DNA from 4 places in the Paenibacillus sp. OAE614 genome. Region 1 is predicted to be linked to each of the others. Evidence: riboswitches for the same ligand, from Rfam matches in the RefSeq annotation. Region 1 holds a riboswitch; each other region holds the start of a gene.
What was found. A riboswitch is a leader RNA that binds a small molecule or an ion and turns the genes downstream of it on or off. The one in region 1 is predicted to bind cyclic di-AMP.
Positions count from the first base shown of each region.

Region 2: linked by a shared signal. The riboswitch ahead of ABIE48_RS06795 (C40 family peptidase) and the one ahead of ABIE48_RS31125 (C40 family peptidase) in region 1 are both predicted to bind cyclic di-AMP.
Region 3: linked by a shared signal. The riboswitch ahead of ABIE48_RS01640 (hypothetical protein) and the one ahead of ABIE48_RS31125 (C40 family peptidase) in region 1 are both predicted to bind cyclic di-AMP.
Region 4: linked by a shared signal. The riboswitch ahead of ABIE48_RS05510 (alpha/beta fold hydrolase) and the one ahead of ABIE48_RS31125 (C40 family peptidase) in region 1 are both predicted to bind cyclic di-AMP.

Region 1 covers NZ_JBEPOD010000001.1:6,792,314-6,796,109, forward strand. The annotation lists gene ABIE48_RS31115 (M1 family metallopeptidase) at 1-606, shown strand, start outside; gene ABIE48_RS31120 (hypothetical protein) at 617-1,459, shown strand; cyclic di-AMP (ydaO/yuaA leader) riboswitch at 1,733-1,870, shown strand; gene ABIE48_RS31125 (C40 family peptidase) at 1,875-2,342, shown strand; cyclic di-AMP (ydaO/yuaA leader) riboswitch at 2,720-2,859, shown strand; gene ABIE48_RS31130 (C40 family peptidase) at 2,863-3,354, shown strand; gene ABIE48_RS31135 (GNAT family N-acetyltransferase) at 3,576-3,796, shown strand, end outside.
Region 2 covers NZ_JBEPOD010000001.1:1,383,556-1,387,351, reverse strand. The annotation lists gene ABIE48_RS06800 (multicopper oxidase family protein) at 1-1,449, shown strand, start outside; gene ABIE48_RS06795 (C40 family peptidase) at 1,520-1,990, opposite strand; cyclic di-AMP (ydaO/yuaA leader) riboswitch at 1,995-2,126, opposite strand; gene ABIE48_RS06790 (YdhK family protein) at 2,605-3,171, opposite strand; gene ABIE48_RS06785 (metal-sensing transcriptional repressor) at 3,441-3,770, shown strand.
Region 3 covers NZ_JBEPOD010000001.1:307,904-311,699, reverse strand. The annotation lists gene kdpA (potassium-transporting ATPase subunit KdpA) at 1-1,261, opposite strand, end outside; gene kdpF (K(+)-transporting ATPase subunit F) at 1,331-1,408, opposite strand; gene ABIE48_RS01640 (hypothetical protein) at 1,550-1,939, opposite strand; cyclic di-AMP (ydaO/yuaA leader) riboswitch at 2,077-2,249, opposite strand; cyclic di-AMP (ydaO/yuaA leader) riboswitch at 2,372-2,584, opposite strand; gene ABIE48_RS01635 (glutathione peroxidase) at 2,895-3,389, shown strand; tRNA gene ABIE48_RS01630 (tRNA-Leu) at 3,534-3,616, opposite strand.
Region 4 covers NZ_JBEPOD010000001.1:1,092,006-1,095,801, reverse strand. The annotation lists gene ABIE48_RS05515 (SDR family NAD(P)-dependent oxidoreductase) at 1-169, shown strand, start outside; gene ABIE48_RS05510 (alpha/beta fold hydrolase) at 332-1,147, opposite strand; cyclic di-AMP (ydaO/yuaA leader) riboswitch at 1,331-1,495, opposite strand; cyclic di-AMP (ydaO/yuaA leader) riboswitch at 1,583-1,770, opposite strand; gene ABIE48_RS05505 (hypothetical protein) at 2,255-2,884, shown strand; gene ABIE48_RS05500 (MATE family efflux transporter) at 2,925-3,796, opposite strand, start outside.

The DNA of each region.
Region 1 (3,796 bases):
GCCTGGAAATATACGTCGCAGAATCAATATGCGCTGAACGTGTATTACCGCGGCAAGATGGTCCTTAAAGAAATGGAGACGCTGACCGGCGCCCAGACCATGAAGAAAATCATGTCCACCTATGCGAAGAAATACCGTTTCGAACATCCTGCCACGGCTGATTTTCAAAAGGTGGTCGAGCAGGTAACCAGCAAGTCGTGGCAGACCTTCTTCGATCAATATGTATACGGCAGCCAAATGGCCGATTTTTCGGTCGACGAAATTACGGTGCGCAAGGATAAGGATTCGGCGCAGCCCCGGTACGATTCTTTGGTGAAGGTCAGCAAAAAGGGCGGCGATCTGCCGCAGGTGCCGATTCTGTTCACGTTTACGGACGGGCATCAGATCAAAAAGGTTTGGGACGTAAAAAACGCCAGCACCCAGTTCAAGCTGACATACAGCTCCCCGCTGGCCTGGGCCATGATCGATCCCGGCTATACGATCGTGCTGGAAAACAAACATGTGAACAACTACCTGAAGGCGGACATGGATCATAAAGTGCTCCTCCGCTGGAACGTAAGCATTACCAAGCTGATTGAAACCCTGCTTGGAAGTCTGTCCTGGTGAGGTGAGAGCAGTGAAATCCTATATTGTTAACGGTTGGAAAAGCGTCAAAGACCAATTTTATGTCATGATCATCATGTTCCTGTACCAGCTGCTCTGGGGCTACTTCCTGTACCGTCTGATCGATTCGGCGGTTGTGCCGCTGCTGATGCGGTATCCCGATCCCCCGCCGACCGAACTCAGCCAGGTCCTCTATTATGTGGAGGGACAAATGAGCTTGACCCAAAGCAGCACCGTGCATACCTATCTGTGGGTTCTCCTGGGAATGGTCGCCCTCCGCATGCTGCTGACCCCTTTTATCCACGCGGGCATCTTCTACGGCCTGCACCGGGAGCATCAGGGGGAACGCGGACTGTTTTTCTTCCAGGGTATGAAGCTGCACGGCAAAACGGTGTTTCTTTTTCACCTGATCGAATGGGTGCTTATCGCCGCTCCGTTATACTGGATGATCCCGAAGATGTATCCAATCCTGCTCAGCGCGATCCAAAACCATGCCCAGCTGCTTCACTGCATCCCGTACATTGCAGTCTGGCTTCTGTACTGCTACATCGTCCATCAGATGATTCTGTTCATGCAGTTTGGCAAAACCGGTGGAACCAGCATGTTCTCCTCGCTCTGGATCTGCCTGCGAAGCGCGCTGCCGGTCATCGGCATATCCGTTCTGCTGGGCGCGGTCAGCCTGCTCTTGTATGGCATTACCAGCAGTGTCTCTCTGATCTGGGCAGGGCTTGCCACTCTGATTATCCAGCAGGGCTATCATATGGTCAGCTGTATCTTTAAATTATGGAATATCTCCTCCCAATATGATTTGTGGCATCAGCAAATGAACCGTACGAAAAAAAATATTTCGGAATAGTTAAAATTTTGTCATCACTTTAATCCGCTGATAAAAGAAGAACCCCGTCTCTTTCTGTTGAAAAGAGGCGGGGTTTTTGTTGTAAAATGATTGTTAACCATTTGCCAAAGTATAAATCCTCTGTTAAAATAATCCGAGTACGAACTTAGTAACAACTTTGTAATCTTTGCTGTAACGATTTTGACTTTGCTGTAACTGATTTCATCATTTGTCCGTTCATTTGATTGGTATGTAGGATTATAGGTAACTTGTCAGCATGTCCATTTCCGGTGCAATCATCACGAGCCGAATTCCCAGGCACCAGGAAGCGGGGGATCCAATTTTGGGTGAATTGATCTCGCTACAGAGGGATCATAGGGGACCTTCTACCGAATCCTTAAGCTAACCTCGCAGGCATTGGAAGGGGTTTATTTTTTTGAAGAAGAAGTTGGCAGCCGCAGCGCTGGGCCTTACACTTGCGTTCTCCATGGGCACCGGCAGCGTATTTGCGGATTCATCTCTGAATCACATCGTTAACAACACGATCGGCGTTTCTTACAAAACCGGCGGGACAACTACGAACGGCTTCGATTGCTCCGGTTTTACCCGTTACGTGTACCAAAAGCTGGGGTTAACCCTCCCGCGTCAATCCGCTGCGCAGTATAAAACAGGTACCGCTGTTTCCAAAAGCCAGCTGAGAGCAGGAGACCTGGTTTTCTTTAACACCCTAGGCGCAGGCGTTTCCCATGTCGGCATTTACATCGGCAACGGAAAATTCGCGCACGCGTCCTCTTCGAAAGGCGTTACCATCAGCAAACTGAGCCAAAGCTACTACGCCAACCGCTACGTTGGCGCCAAACGGGTCATGAGTACGGCCAAATACCAAGCTGCGGTTTACAATTGATTATCTCTCGAAAACAATGCATATCCAGAACAACCCGCGCCGCTGATTTTTGCCGAAATCGCCCCGCGGGTTTGTTGTTACTTATTAGACGTAAGAACCACCGAAAAGGTAACAGCATTTCAAAAAAATTTTTTAAACGAGTAAATCCACGATTTTCTCCTGTTTTTTCCACCCTTGTCATTTCTTTTACCCACTCGTCCAACAAATAAACATCATTTCCTATAAATTTTCCTACAAATCTTCTTTTTCTGTTAGAAACAATTGCCAAAGTCCGATTCCTTTGTTACAATAGTCCCAGCGATAGTAACAACTTTGTAATCTTTACCTGACACAAAGTTGCGAACGAATAAGAAGTAACAGGGAATTATACATAGTGTAAAAAGTTCATGCCGAATTTCCTCACACTAAGGAAAGCGGGGGAACCAGTTATGGGTGAATTGATCTTGCTCCAGAGGGATCATAGGGGGCCTTCTACCGAATCCTTAAGCTAACCTCGCAGGCGCCGGAAGGGGTATTTTACTTGAAGAAGAAGCTTGCAGCAGCAGTCATGAGTTTCGCCATTGTGCTCACGGTCGGCACAGGAAGCGCTTTCGCAGATTCCAAGATGGATAAAGTGATCGACAGCGCGATCGGAACCAAGTACAGAACGGGCGGAACCACAACAAGCGGATTTGACTGCTCGGGATTTACAATGTACGTATTTGATCAATTGGGCATCGATCTGCCCCATCAGTCTGGTTCCCAGTTCAGCATGGGTTCGGCCGTATCCCGCAGTGATCTGAGAGCAGGCGACTTGGTATTCTTTAATACATCGGGAGCCGGAGTATCCCATGTCGGAATTTACGTCGGCGACGGAAAATTCGCACATGCCTCCACTTCTCGCGGTGTGATCATCAGCTCTCTGAGCGACAGCTACTACGTCAACCGCTACGTTGGCGCCAAACGAATCATGAGTACGGATAAATACAAAACCGCCGCCGTCGATTCCGAGGACGTAGATGACGTCCAGTAATGCAGGTAAAGCAAGGGTACGAGATCCCGTAGAATGAGATTTTTGCCGAAATCTCCTTTTGCGGGATTTTTTGCGGACAGAAATGGGTAACCTTTCCATCCCCGCCCGCTACTCCTCATTTACCCCGCTATTCCGAAATTAAACAGATATCTGGGACAATCCGGAATATTTTTTCTCTAATGTTCAAATCCTACAGGGAGGTCTGGAAGGGAGATCTGCACATGAACCTCCAACATGAGAGCTTCATGATCGTTCCCATGACCCGGGAGCATGCTGAGACCGTCTGCGGCTGGGTGTACGAACCTCCATACGATTTATACGGCTGGCTGCCGTGGGATCAGATGGAGGCGCTTGGCGTCGAATCTGGTGATCCTGAGGTGAGACAAAGCCAATATGTGTCCGTCCTGGATGCTGAACATACCTTGTGCGGGTTCGCGCAGTT
Region 2 (3,796 bases), 5.4 Mb from region 1:
AGCAATATGAACGGAATGGATCATTCAAAAATGAATATGGGTTCAAACTCTACTTCCAACTCGAGTGAATCCGCTACATCCGTTAAATTAACAACAGCAACACCTGTTGTGAATGGTAAAGGATTCACCATAACCGCAAAGGAAAGTAATCTTGAAGTGGAAAAGGGAAAAACCATTCCCGTATGGACATTTAATAACTCGGTTCCCGGTCCACAAGTCCGGGTAAAGGTTGGGGATACGGTCAAAATAAACTTGAAAAATAACCTCAAGCAGCCTGTCTCCATCCATTGGCACGGCTATCCGGTTCCCAACAACATGGACGGAATTCCAGGAGTCACACAAGATGCTGTCGAACCCGGAAAGACCTTCACCTATGAATTTAAAGCCACCGTACCGGGTACTTATTGGTACCACTCACATCAAGACAGTGTGAATCAAGTGGACAAAGGCTTGTATGGTTCTCTTGTTGTCGAAGATCCCCAAGATACAGCTGACCGCGATTACACCCTTGTGCTCGATGAATGGATGAGTTCTGGAGATATGAACATGGATAACGGTGGGATGAAAATGGCAGGACATGATATGAGTATGTATGACCTTTATACGATCAACGGAAAAACAGGTGATGCGATCGATAAGCTTACCGCTAAAGAGGGTGAAAAAGTAAAACTTCGGTTGATTAACGCCGGCTACATCACGCACCGGATGCATTTACACGGTCATTCTTTTAAGGTTGTTGCATCCGACGGGCAGCCCGTGAATGACCCGGCTGTGATCAAGGATCAATTCGTCTCGATTGCTCCCGGTGAACGATATGACATTGAATTTAACACAGATCATCCCGGAATCTGGTTACTTGAAGAACACGCTAAGGATAGTCGAGCACAAAATATGAGAGCCATGATTCAATACGAAGGTTCCAATGCGAAACCCGACCCTTCCGATGCATCCAAAGAACTTCCCGATTTTGATCTGGAGGAGTACGGAAGCATGTCTGCGTCCGCATTTTCTTTGGATCAAACCTTTGATGAAGACGTGACAATGAATCTGAATACCGAAATGAGAAATGGAGAAATGGTTTACACGATCAATGGAAAGGTTTTTCCGGATACGGATACAATCAAAGTAAAAAGAGGAGATAAGGTAAAGGTGACCTTTGTAAATCAATCCAAAATGGACGATCACCCGATGCACCTACACGGCCATTTCTTCCAAGTCTTGAGCAAGAATGGCAAGCCAGTTCAAGGATCTCCGATCATGAAAGACACGCTGAACGTCAAACCTGGCGAAACGTATGAAGTTGCCTTTGAAGCTGACAACCCCGGTGAATGGATGTTCCATTGCCACGATTTACACCACGCGTCCGCTGGAATGGTAACTGATGTGATGTATGATGATTATCAAAATAATTATACGCCTGATCCCAATGTGAACAACGTACCTGAATAAACAACAAAACGCACCGGCTGACTTCAGCCGGTGCTTTCATTTTTGATTTAGGTGGCTTATCTCGACTAGATCAAATTTCGCTGATCATTTTCAGGTAACTTTGTTGACTCAAGACGCGGCGTGCTGTAACATACCGATTTTTATAATATGAATCCGATAATTTGCTAATGGTAACGCCTTTACTGCTTGAAGAGTGTGCAAACTCATTATTGCCGATATAAATACCCGCGTGAGATATTCCCGTACCGTCCGTATTAAAGAATACCAGGTCTCCTGCTCTAAGGTTTTCACGATCTACTGGAGTTCCGACTTGAGCCTGTGTTTTAGATGTGCGGGGTAAATCTAAATTGAATTTATCAAATATGTATAAAATAAAACCGGAACAGTCAAAACCAGCCACTGTTGTGCCGCCCCACTGATAAGGAGTGCCTACGACCTTATCCACCTCACTTTCGAGTTTAACGGAGCTGGCAAAGGAACTGGTTGCACTTGCTGAAAAAACAATGGCCGCACCTATCAATGACAAAATTACTTTCTTCACTATGTAGTTCTCCTTCCGATGCCTACGGAGTTAGCTAAGGGTTCGGTAGAAGGTTCCCTCTATTCTTCAATGAGAATATTTCACCCAAAAATGGTTCCCCCGTTTTCAGTATCAAGAAATTCGGCAATAATTATTAAAAAAATGTAACCCTACATAATGTAGTATATAATCAGATTTTTTGTCAATGCCTAATTAATAGATTCCCATTAACCGTAACTTTTTCACTGATATTTGTTGGATTTAATGGAAGTTCAGCGAAGCTGAGTAAAGTTTGTCGATTTCTATTCCCGAAATCGAGGTCCTTGTCTTGGTAACGGAACATGTTAAGCAAGAAAAAATAACAATTTTGTAAAGGATTGATTCCGAGCAACAGAAAAACCAAGGCAAATAATCATATGGACGCCAAACAAAAAAACCGATCTGGCATTGCAAGATCGGCTAAAGCTATTTATCCGTCAGTACACAGTCGAACCACGATCTTCATTGAGCTTGTCGATAACACGTCATAACGCTGCCCATGTCCAATATTTACAGTATCAGTCATATAACGTGCATAAGGAGAAAGGAATTCACCGTCTTGTGCCACTCAACATCATTCACTTGCTAAAAAAACTCTATTTAGAAAGCTCACTTTCGACTACCCATTGATGATTCCTAATGGGGTTTCCTCCCGTAGTTGGCGTGTAGTCAACCATATACACCGTTGTTTTTTCAGCAGAGTCAATGGTGCCCTCTGCGCCTTTCATACCTTCCATATGATCAGCCTCAATGGTCACCTTAGTTCCTGGTTGCAAGGGCTCACTACCCGCATCCTTTATTTCCTCCTGGATAATCCACTTGTGATTGGGAACGGGTTCACCTCCAGTGGTTGGAGTATACGTTACAGCATAAGCCACCGTGTCATAGGCACCGACCACTTTAGCCTTGGCTCCATCCATGCCTTCCATATGCTTGGCATGGATCACAACCTCATCTCCAACTTTATATGTGGAATTTTGAGCTTCTTTTAACCCTGCAGGAACCTCACCAGAACCGGAATGATTCATGCTGTCCATATCCCCCATATTTGAATGGTCGCTGCCCATGTCCATGTTCGTATTATTGTTTGCGTTATCCTTGTTTCCACACGCACTTAGCACCAGGATTGCTGCAAGGCTAATAAAAATGAATACTTTTTTCACAGTTTGTCACACACCTTTGCATATTTTTATTTGGATTGAATCCTCAGCTCCCAAACATTCTACCTAAAACTTATGAAGAACTTGTGAAGGTTTCCCGGACTTATTGGTTATTGTTAAAACCAAAAAACTCTGCTGCAGGCAGAGTTTAGTGAAGACATAATTCATGTAATATTTGCTTTTCTATCCATTTCTGCAAACGTGAACCTGGATCCCGATTGTTGTTATCATCCCCCTATGGGGGTTATAATTTGCAGAAAGGGGGTTGAGACATGACTGAACATGATCACGGTACTGGTGGGGAACATACTCATATTGTTACTCATACACATTCTCATACGCATAAAAATATGAAGGCCGTCGTCAATCGGCTTGCTCGGATCGAGGGACATGTTCGATCAATCAAAGAAATGGCTTCAAATGAACGTGATTGTTCCGAGATTTTACTGCAAATCGCAGCTGTTCGAAAAGCATTGGAAAGCACAGCAAAGGTGGTTTTGAAAGATCACCTAGAAACCTGCGTGATTGAAGCCGCATATCACGGAAATGAAGAGGAAGTTCTGCGCGACCTCAATAAAGCGCTGGATCACTTTATTAGATAATACACGAATGGCAAGAAGGGATTGTG
Region 3 (3,796 bases), 6.5 Mb from region 1:
TTGCCACCGCAATCAGCTTCATCTCCCGGGCTTCGATCTTCCGCCCCAGAAATTCCGGCGTCCGGCCAACCATCAGGCCGCAGATAAATACGCCGAGGATCGCATACATGATCATATTGACGAAGCCGACCCCCTTGCCGCCGAACACGACGTTCAGCATCATTTCGGCCAAGGGCGCAAGTCCTCCCAGCGGCGTCAGCGTATCATGCATGTTGTTGACCGACCCCGTCGTAGCGGCGGTGGTGACGGTTGTGAACAACGCGGACTGCGCGATACCAAAGCGCACCTCCTTGCCTTCCATGCTGCCGGCCGAGCTGTTGATTCCCAATTGGTTGATCAGCGGGTTGCCGGCTTTTTCCGAGAAATACGTCAGGCACAGGAACGCTACGAACAGCGTCATCATGACGCTGAAAATCATCCAGCCCTGCTTCTTGTTCCGGGCGAACCGTCCGAACGTGTAAGGCAGTGACGCCGAAATCGTCCACATGCTGAGAATTTCGATCACGTTGGTCAGCGGGCTCGGGTTCTCGAACGGATGGGCCGAGTTGACGCCGAAGAAACCTCCCCCGTTCGTTCCGAGGTGCTTGATCGATTCCAGCGAGGCTACAGGACCCAGCGGAATCTGCTGCACGCCGCCACCCAGCGTTTGCACGGCCCGCATCGGCTCCAGCGTCTGCGGCACTTTGAGCCCGACCAGCACCAGGGTCACGATGAGAGCGAGCGGCACGAACAGGCGGACATGCGCCTTGATAAAATCCTCGAAGAAGTTCCCGAGTCCCTCACCCCTGCGGGTGATGCCGCGCATAAAAGCAATCGCGATAGCCAGGCCCGAAGCGGCCGAGGTAAACATCATCATCGTGATGACGATCATTTGGCCAAAATAAGACATGCCGCTCTCTCCGCTGTAATGCTGGAGGTTCGTGTTCGTCATAAAGCTGATGACCGTGTTGAAGGACAGGCTCGCCTCCATATTGCCGATGCCGCTCGGGTTGCCCGGAAGGCCGCCCATCGTTCGGAGCAATATATAGCTGATCGCTACCAGAAAAATATTGGTTGCGATCATGCTGAGCGCGTACTTTTTCCAATTCATGCTGCCCCGCTGCTTCAGCCCGATGATCCGGTATAGAACTCTTTCCACGCCGCTGAAGATCCGGTCCGTCCGATTCGGTTCATTGGAGAACATATGATATACGTAAGTGCCTACCGGCTTCACGAGCAGCAGGAGCACGAAAATCACGATACAAATTTGCAAAATATCCAAGGTTGGCTTCCCCCTCTTACGAGCATGTTCTGCTTTGGCCCCTTGAGGCTTACAGATTTAAAATACCGGTCAAAATTTTTCCGGATGGATCAAGGCGTAAACCAAATAGATAAAGACAAGCACGGCGAATGCCCCAACGACGATCATTGGTCTTTGCCCCCTTCTTCCACCACTCGGCCGCACCAATGAAGAAATAACAAGAACACGCCATAGGTGGCAGCGAGTGCAAGTATCATATATACATCCATCATCGTTTCCGGTCTCTCCTTTGCATGGTTAGAATCATCTTTATTTCAGTAAAAATCCGACTTCGCCGTTTAAGGTATAAATGATGTGATCGGCACCAAGCCCCCGGTAAATGCCGGGTGAGCTGCCCCTCTGCGTAATGACATATACCGGTTCCGACGTCCAGGGACGGCAGATTTGCAAATAGCGGCAGGTCAAGTTGAGGCTGCTTTCAAACAGAAAGATTTTGCCGACCTCCATTTCGGGCACCACCCAATACTCCGCTTGATTCGTATTCAGCCGGATGATCCGCTGCACCCCCATCTTTCTCAAGAGGCGCTCCTCCTGAGCGCTGTTGGTCAGAACGGCAAAGGGCCTTTTCCAATACATCAGCAGCTTGATAAAATTGCGTCCCGCCTCGTTCGGCGCGGTCACGATGACGACGTTGTCCATTTCAAAGGCTCCTCCTGTGCGGCAGCCGCAAATACGCAAAAGAAGCCGCAGGGAAAGAAGGACCTTTCCCGCGGCTTCTTGAATGTAGACGAATATGAATAGGATCGTCCTTTATTCAAAATGCGCACGACAAGTGCTGCCTCTCCCGTTACGCTGACGAGGTTAGCTGTCGGATTCGGGCGTGAGAGTCGCCCTACCTTCCGGTACTTGCCGTACCGGAAAGATTCACCCCGGCGGCTTCCGTTCCAGGCGGCCGCTGTGGTTCCCCCGCTCCCGGCCGTTTCCGGCCGAAATTAAGCGTTATTGATAATTGTATGTGATTGTGATGAATGCTCTCTTTTGTTCCAGTAAGCTAAAAAAGGGTAAAAAAAACACAGAGGCCAGCTGATCCCCCTGTGATCCGAAAGTTTATTCGGGTCGCAAGTTTCATCATTCCTCTCTCAAACGACGCTTACGAGGTTAGCTGACGGATTCGAGCGGTGAGAGTCGCTCTACCCGGCCGGATATCCATGGCATCCGTAGCCGGGATTCACCCCTGCGGCTGGCAGCAGACCCCCGACTCTCACACCGGTTCGCTGCTCCATGGCACGCGTTTGGTTCCCCCGATTTCCGCGCTTTTTTGCGGAAACTCAGCGATTAGTAATGGAAACTGTATTGAATACGCTCTGAATCATACACCCGCTCCTTCCAAGCTGTAAAGGCAGTCTAAAAATCATGAACCGCGAATTTTGGAACATTCAGGACCTTATTAGCGCTTACATTTTGGCTTTTTGACTTCTACCTCTTCCATGCTCCCGATTTGGCGCATTTATGGAAACCAGGTCATTCCGGGACACCGGCTCGCAGGAATATCCGCATTGACATTACAGTTCAATCGTTTAAAATTAAATTGTGCGCTTGGTAAATGCTTCGGCTGGATGATGATTCATAGCAGCACAAAAGGAGGAGGATGGCAGTGAGCGTCTATGATTTTCAAGTGAACACGCTGCGCGGCAAAGAGGTATCGTTAAAGGAATATGAAGGTGACGTGCTGCTGATCGTGAACACGGCCAGCAAATGCGGATTTACGCCGCAGTTTCGCGGGCTGCAGGAGCTGTACGACGAATTCCGCGACCATCATTTTCAAATTCTCGGTTTTCCGAGCAACCAGTTTGCCAATCAGGAGCCAGGTACCAGCGAGGAGATCGGCGAATTCTGCCAGATGAATTACGGGGTCACGTTCCCGATGTTTGAGAAGATCGACGTCAAGGGCAGCAACGCCCATCCACTGTTTCAATACCTTACCCGGGAAGCGCCGGGCGTGCTCGGATCAAAAGCGGTCAAGTGGAACTTTACCAAGTTCCTGGTCGATTCCAAGGGAAGGGTCATCAAGCGTTACGCGCCCAAAACGACACCCGACAAAATCGAAAACGACATCCGCAAGCTGCTTGAATCCGGAAAAAGCGAATAGGCAAATCAGCCCCACAAAATAACGCTACTTGCTGCGATCCGAATTCACTTGCTTTGCGGGACCCCGAAATATACGAAAATGCAATAAGCAAAAAAAAAAGCTTCCCTGGATTTCTCCAAGGAAGCTTCTTTCTGTGTTCATAGATGCGGTAGAGAGGACTCGAACCTCCACGGGCGTACGCCCACTACCCCCTCAAGATAGCGTGTCTGCCATTCCACCACTACCGCATATCCAAAGTTCATTTAGCGAACTTTTTTATTATACACAAAATCATCCGAATTGTAAAGGGAAATGCATCAGAACACCAATTATGTAATATTACATAACACATTAAACAACAAAAACAGTGATTGAGTCGCCCTAACATTGACAAATCATTATATTCATGTAATATTAACTTACAAATA
Region 4 (3,796 bases), 5.7 Mb from region 1:
TTTGAAACACACGGAGTCGCCGTACTACGTAGGGCGAGCGGTGTCAGCCCTAGCTGGGGATGATGAAGTGAAACTGAAAAACGGACTGGTACTACAAGTTGGTGATCTTGCCCAGGAATACGGATTCACCGATATTGATGGACGGTTCATCCCACCCTTTTTAATATAATCTGTCTCATTGAAAAAACGAATACTCGCTAGAGCTGAGTTAACCGCCTTCTTATCGGGCGGTTAACTTGCTACCTAATACAGCGAGTAGATCGTTTGAGTGAAGGCCAGTGCGATTCAAGATGCGATTTTCTTTCCAGGAGGCAAATCCCATGACCGCGGGCTATCCTCCATAGGCTTCCCGAGTCCGGTAAATATGCTGGTCCATCAAAAAGTTCAGCAGCATGCGGTTGAATGCATGGGGCTGGCACAAATGGGTCGGATACATCGCATCCTCGATCGTCGCCAGCTGCACATGCCGGAACAGGGTGGCCGCCCGCTGCATTTGCTTGACGAACCACTCGCTTTGGCTGCCTGCGACGCACAGTACAGGCATCGGCAGCCGCGCCAAATTGGCGGGCATCTCCATACGCAGCAGCTCCATGCGCTGCTTGATCGACTCTGTCGGCCGCTTGTGGTACAGCTCCTTGCGCAGGATGCTGTAGACCGGTCTCCACCGGTTATACGTCACCCGCAGCGACCGGAGGAAAAACTCCGCAGGCAAATAATAAGACAGCCAACTGCACGCCTCGCAAATATTCAGCAAATGGTTCTTTTTCCCGAAGCATCCCGCGAAGTAGCTGTCTACGAGCACCAGAGCGCTGACCCGGTCCGGATGAAGGGCGGCAAACGTCTGGGCGAGCACGCTTCCGCTGGAACAGCCGACCAGCGTCGCCTGCGAAATATGCAGCTTATTGAGCAGCTCGCACAGATCGCTGCATTGGGTTTCCATAATGTGCCCGACCTCCACGTCAAGCTTCCCCGAATTGCCGTAACCGCGGAGGTCCAGCACGATTACCTTCGCCCGCTTGCTGAAATATTCGACCTGGGGCTCAAACATATGATGGGACGACAAATGCCCGTGAATGAACACGATGGGCGTGCCGCTGCCGTGAATTTCATAATATAACGTGGTTCCGTTTACTTGTATCTGGGGCACTTCATGTTCTCCTCTCTCCCACATAACCTGTTTTCTCTATTTGTACAAAATTGCGGGCGCCGCCCGCTTGGGAATCAATGCTTCTCCTTTTTTAAACAACAAAAAAGAAGCACCGGAAAGAGGACACTCTTCCATGCTTCCAAATCCAAGGCTGAATAAGCCTTGCCATCTGCATGAATAACAGCTGCCTCTCTTAACACGCTTGCGTGGTTAGCTGACGGATTCGGGCCAAAGAGTAGCCCTACTCATCACTTTCGAGATTCACCCCATATGGCCGCAGCGGATGCTGCAGACACGACCGGTTCCCCCGCTTTCCGCCCTCCGGCGGAAATTCAGCGAATAGACATATTCCATGTACACGTTTCATCCTTCAAAATGAGCGCACAGAAAAACACAGAGCAGATACCCTGTGTTGATGCGTCAAATCACAGTTTCCTCCGCTCTCAACTACGCTTACGAGGTTAGCTGACGGATTCGGGCCGTGAGAGTAGCCCTACGGAAACAGGCGTTATCCTGCCTCCGATTCACCCCTGCAAGCCGCAAGCCCCAGCATAAAGCTCCGTGGGACGAGGACTGCGATTGGTTCCCCCGCTTTTCATCGGAAAATTCAGCGTTCATCAAGTCGCAAATCTTACTCTATTGGATGATGAAATGAATATACGCCTGGGACGGCGAACTGTAAAGCAGGGAAACGATACGATTCCCTGCTTTATTTGGGGATCTGATGGGAAAACGGGTCCTAATCCGTAGGAATCATTGTTTTACGGCCTTTCCTACCGCTTTCCTTAGCTTTGCTGGATAACTGAAGGCGGGAAGCCATTCAAATGGCTGAACCCGCCCATTGGATCGGAAAATAGTGCCGGAATAGGGCTGAAGCCGCTAGGCTGAAAAAAAGCGGCTTTTTGCCGGAATTTTGGACTTTGCACTGGAAAGATGCTGGTTTTGATCTAAAAAAATCCGCCTCGTCTTCTTGCCAAAGATATCCCTTGGACGTATGATTCGGATAGTTTACCAATCGGACACATGTATAGAACCCTACTGGCCGTGACGATCCGGAACAAGACGGCAGGGAGTAACCATGAAATCACGGTCAAGGAGGATGTCACGATGAACCGGGCTTTGATTCCCACCATCGAACTGTTTGAAATCGTTCTTCCAAGGTACCAGCACCACAGCCTGGGCTGGCTGGAAAACTGCCGGATCGGCATTTTAAAGCTGCCTTACTCCGGAGAGGAAGGGCTTGCCGAGGGTCTGCTGTGCTCAGGCAAGCAAGCCTTCGATCTGGTACGGTGGGGCTGCCGCCTGCGCTATATTTGCGGCCTGACGCTGGAAGAGGCCATCACCGCGACGGCCATGCACATTCTGAAGCATCCGGACCACAATCAGTACCCGCTCGCGCTGATGGCGCTGCTTGATGTCAGATCACGCCTGGAGCAGCATACCGCGCGCACAACAGCCGAACACATAGGAAGATCCCTTGATGCCGGCCTTCTCGAGCTGAACCGTACGGCTTACGCCGAAGGAGCCGCAGCATCGCTGCGCATCGGGGGAGGAACGTCGCTTGCGATCTCCGGCCTGACGGCTGACCTTGATACGGAAGTCCAGGCGAAAGCTCCCGTCAACCGCCTCCCGCTGCTCGGCCGGGAGTTCCCGACGGATACCCGCGCCTTGATCCGCCGCTCCTCGGCATATCTGTCCCTGTTCGGCACCGGCACAAAGAACCGCCACCCCGGATAATCCCCGAGTGGCGGTTCTTTTGTGCTGCCTGCGCGGGCGGCTACAGCGCCTGCTCCTCGCTGCGAAGCTGCACCAGCGCTTTTCGCTGCCAGGCCTTGCTCCTCCAGCGGACCCAGAGCAGGATGCCCCGCAGCCATTCGTCGGCGATAAAAGCCGCCCAGATGCCGTACAGGCCGTATCCCCAATAAATGCCGAGTAGGTACGTCAGCGGCACGCTGAAGAGCCAGGTCACCGTGATGGACACGACCATGGCGGACCGGGCGTCGCCGGCGGCCTGCAGCGACCGTTCCAGGATGACGTTGAAGTTGCGCCCCGGCTCCAGCAGAAAGCTCAGCAGCAGCAAGGCCGCTCCCATCGCGATAATGTCCGGGTCGGTCGTGAACAGCTTCATCAGCGGCTGCCGGAACAGCATCAGCACGGCGACGGCCGCCAGCGTGATCAGCTCGCTGCGGATCAGATTCCGGATCACCTGCTTGTAGGCCTCTTCCCTCTGGCCCGCGCCGACCAGCTGCCCGACGATGATCTGCCCGCCCCGGCCCAGCGAGACGGCCAGAATCATGACGAAGAACATGATGTTCTGCGTGTAAATTTTCGTTGCCAGCACGCTGGCCCCAAGCGACGAAATAAAGGCCGTGGTCACAAACTGGTTGGCGGAGTACGACAAGGACACGGCCGAGGACGGCACGCCGACGCGTAGCACCTTCCCGATATGCTCACGGCTCCACACGAACAGGTCGTTCCAGCGGATGTAGACGCCCGCCGCCTTGCGGAGCAGCACCAGATTGACGGCCAGACCGACGCACTGGGCAAAGGCGGTGGATATCGCCACCCCGACGACGCCCAGCTTCGGAAAGCCTCCGGGGCCGTAAATAAACAGGTAATTGCCGAAAATATTCAGCACGTTCATGCCGA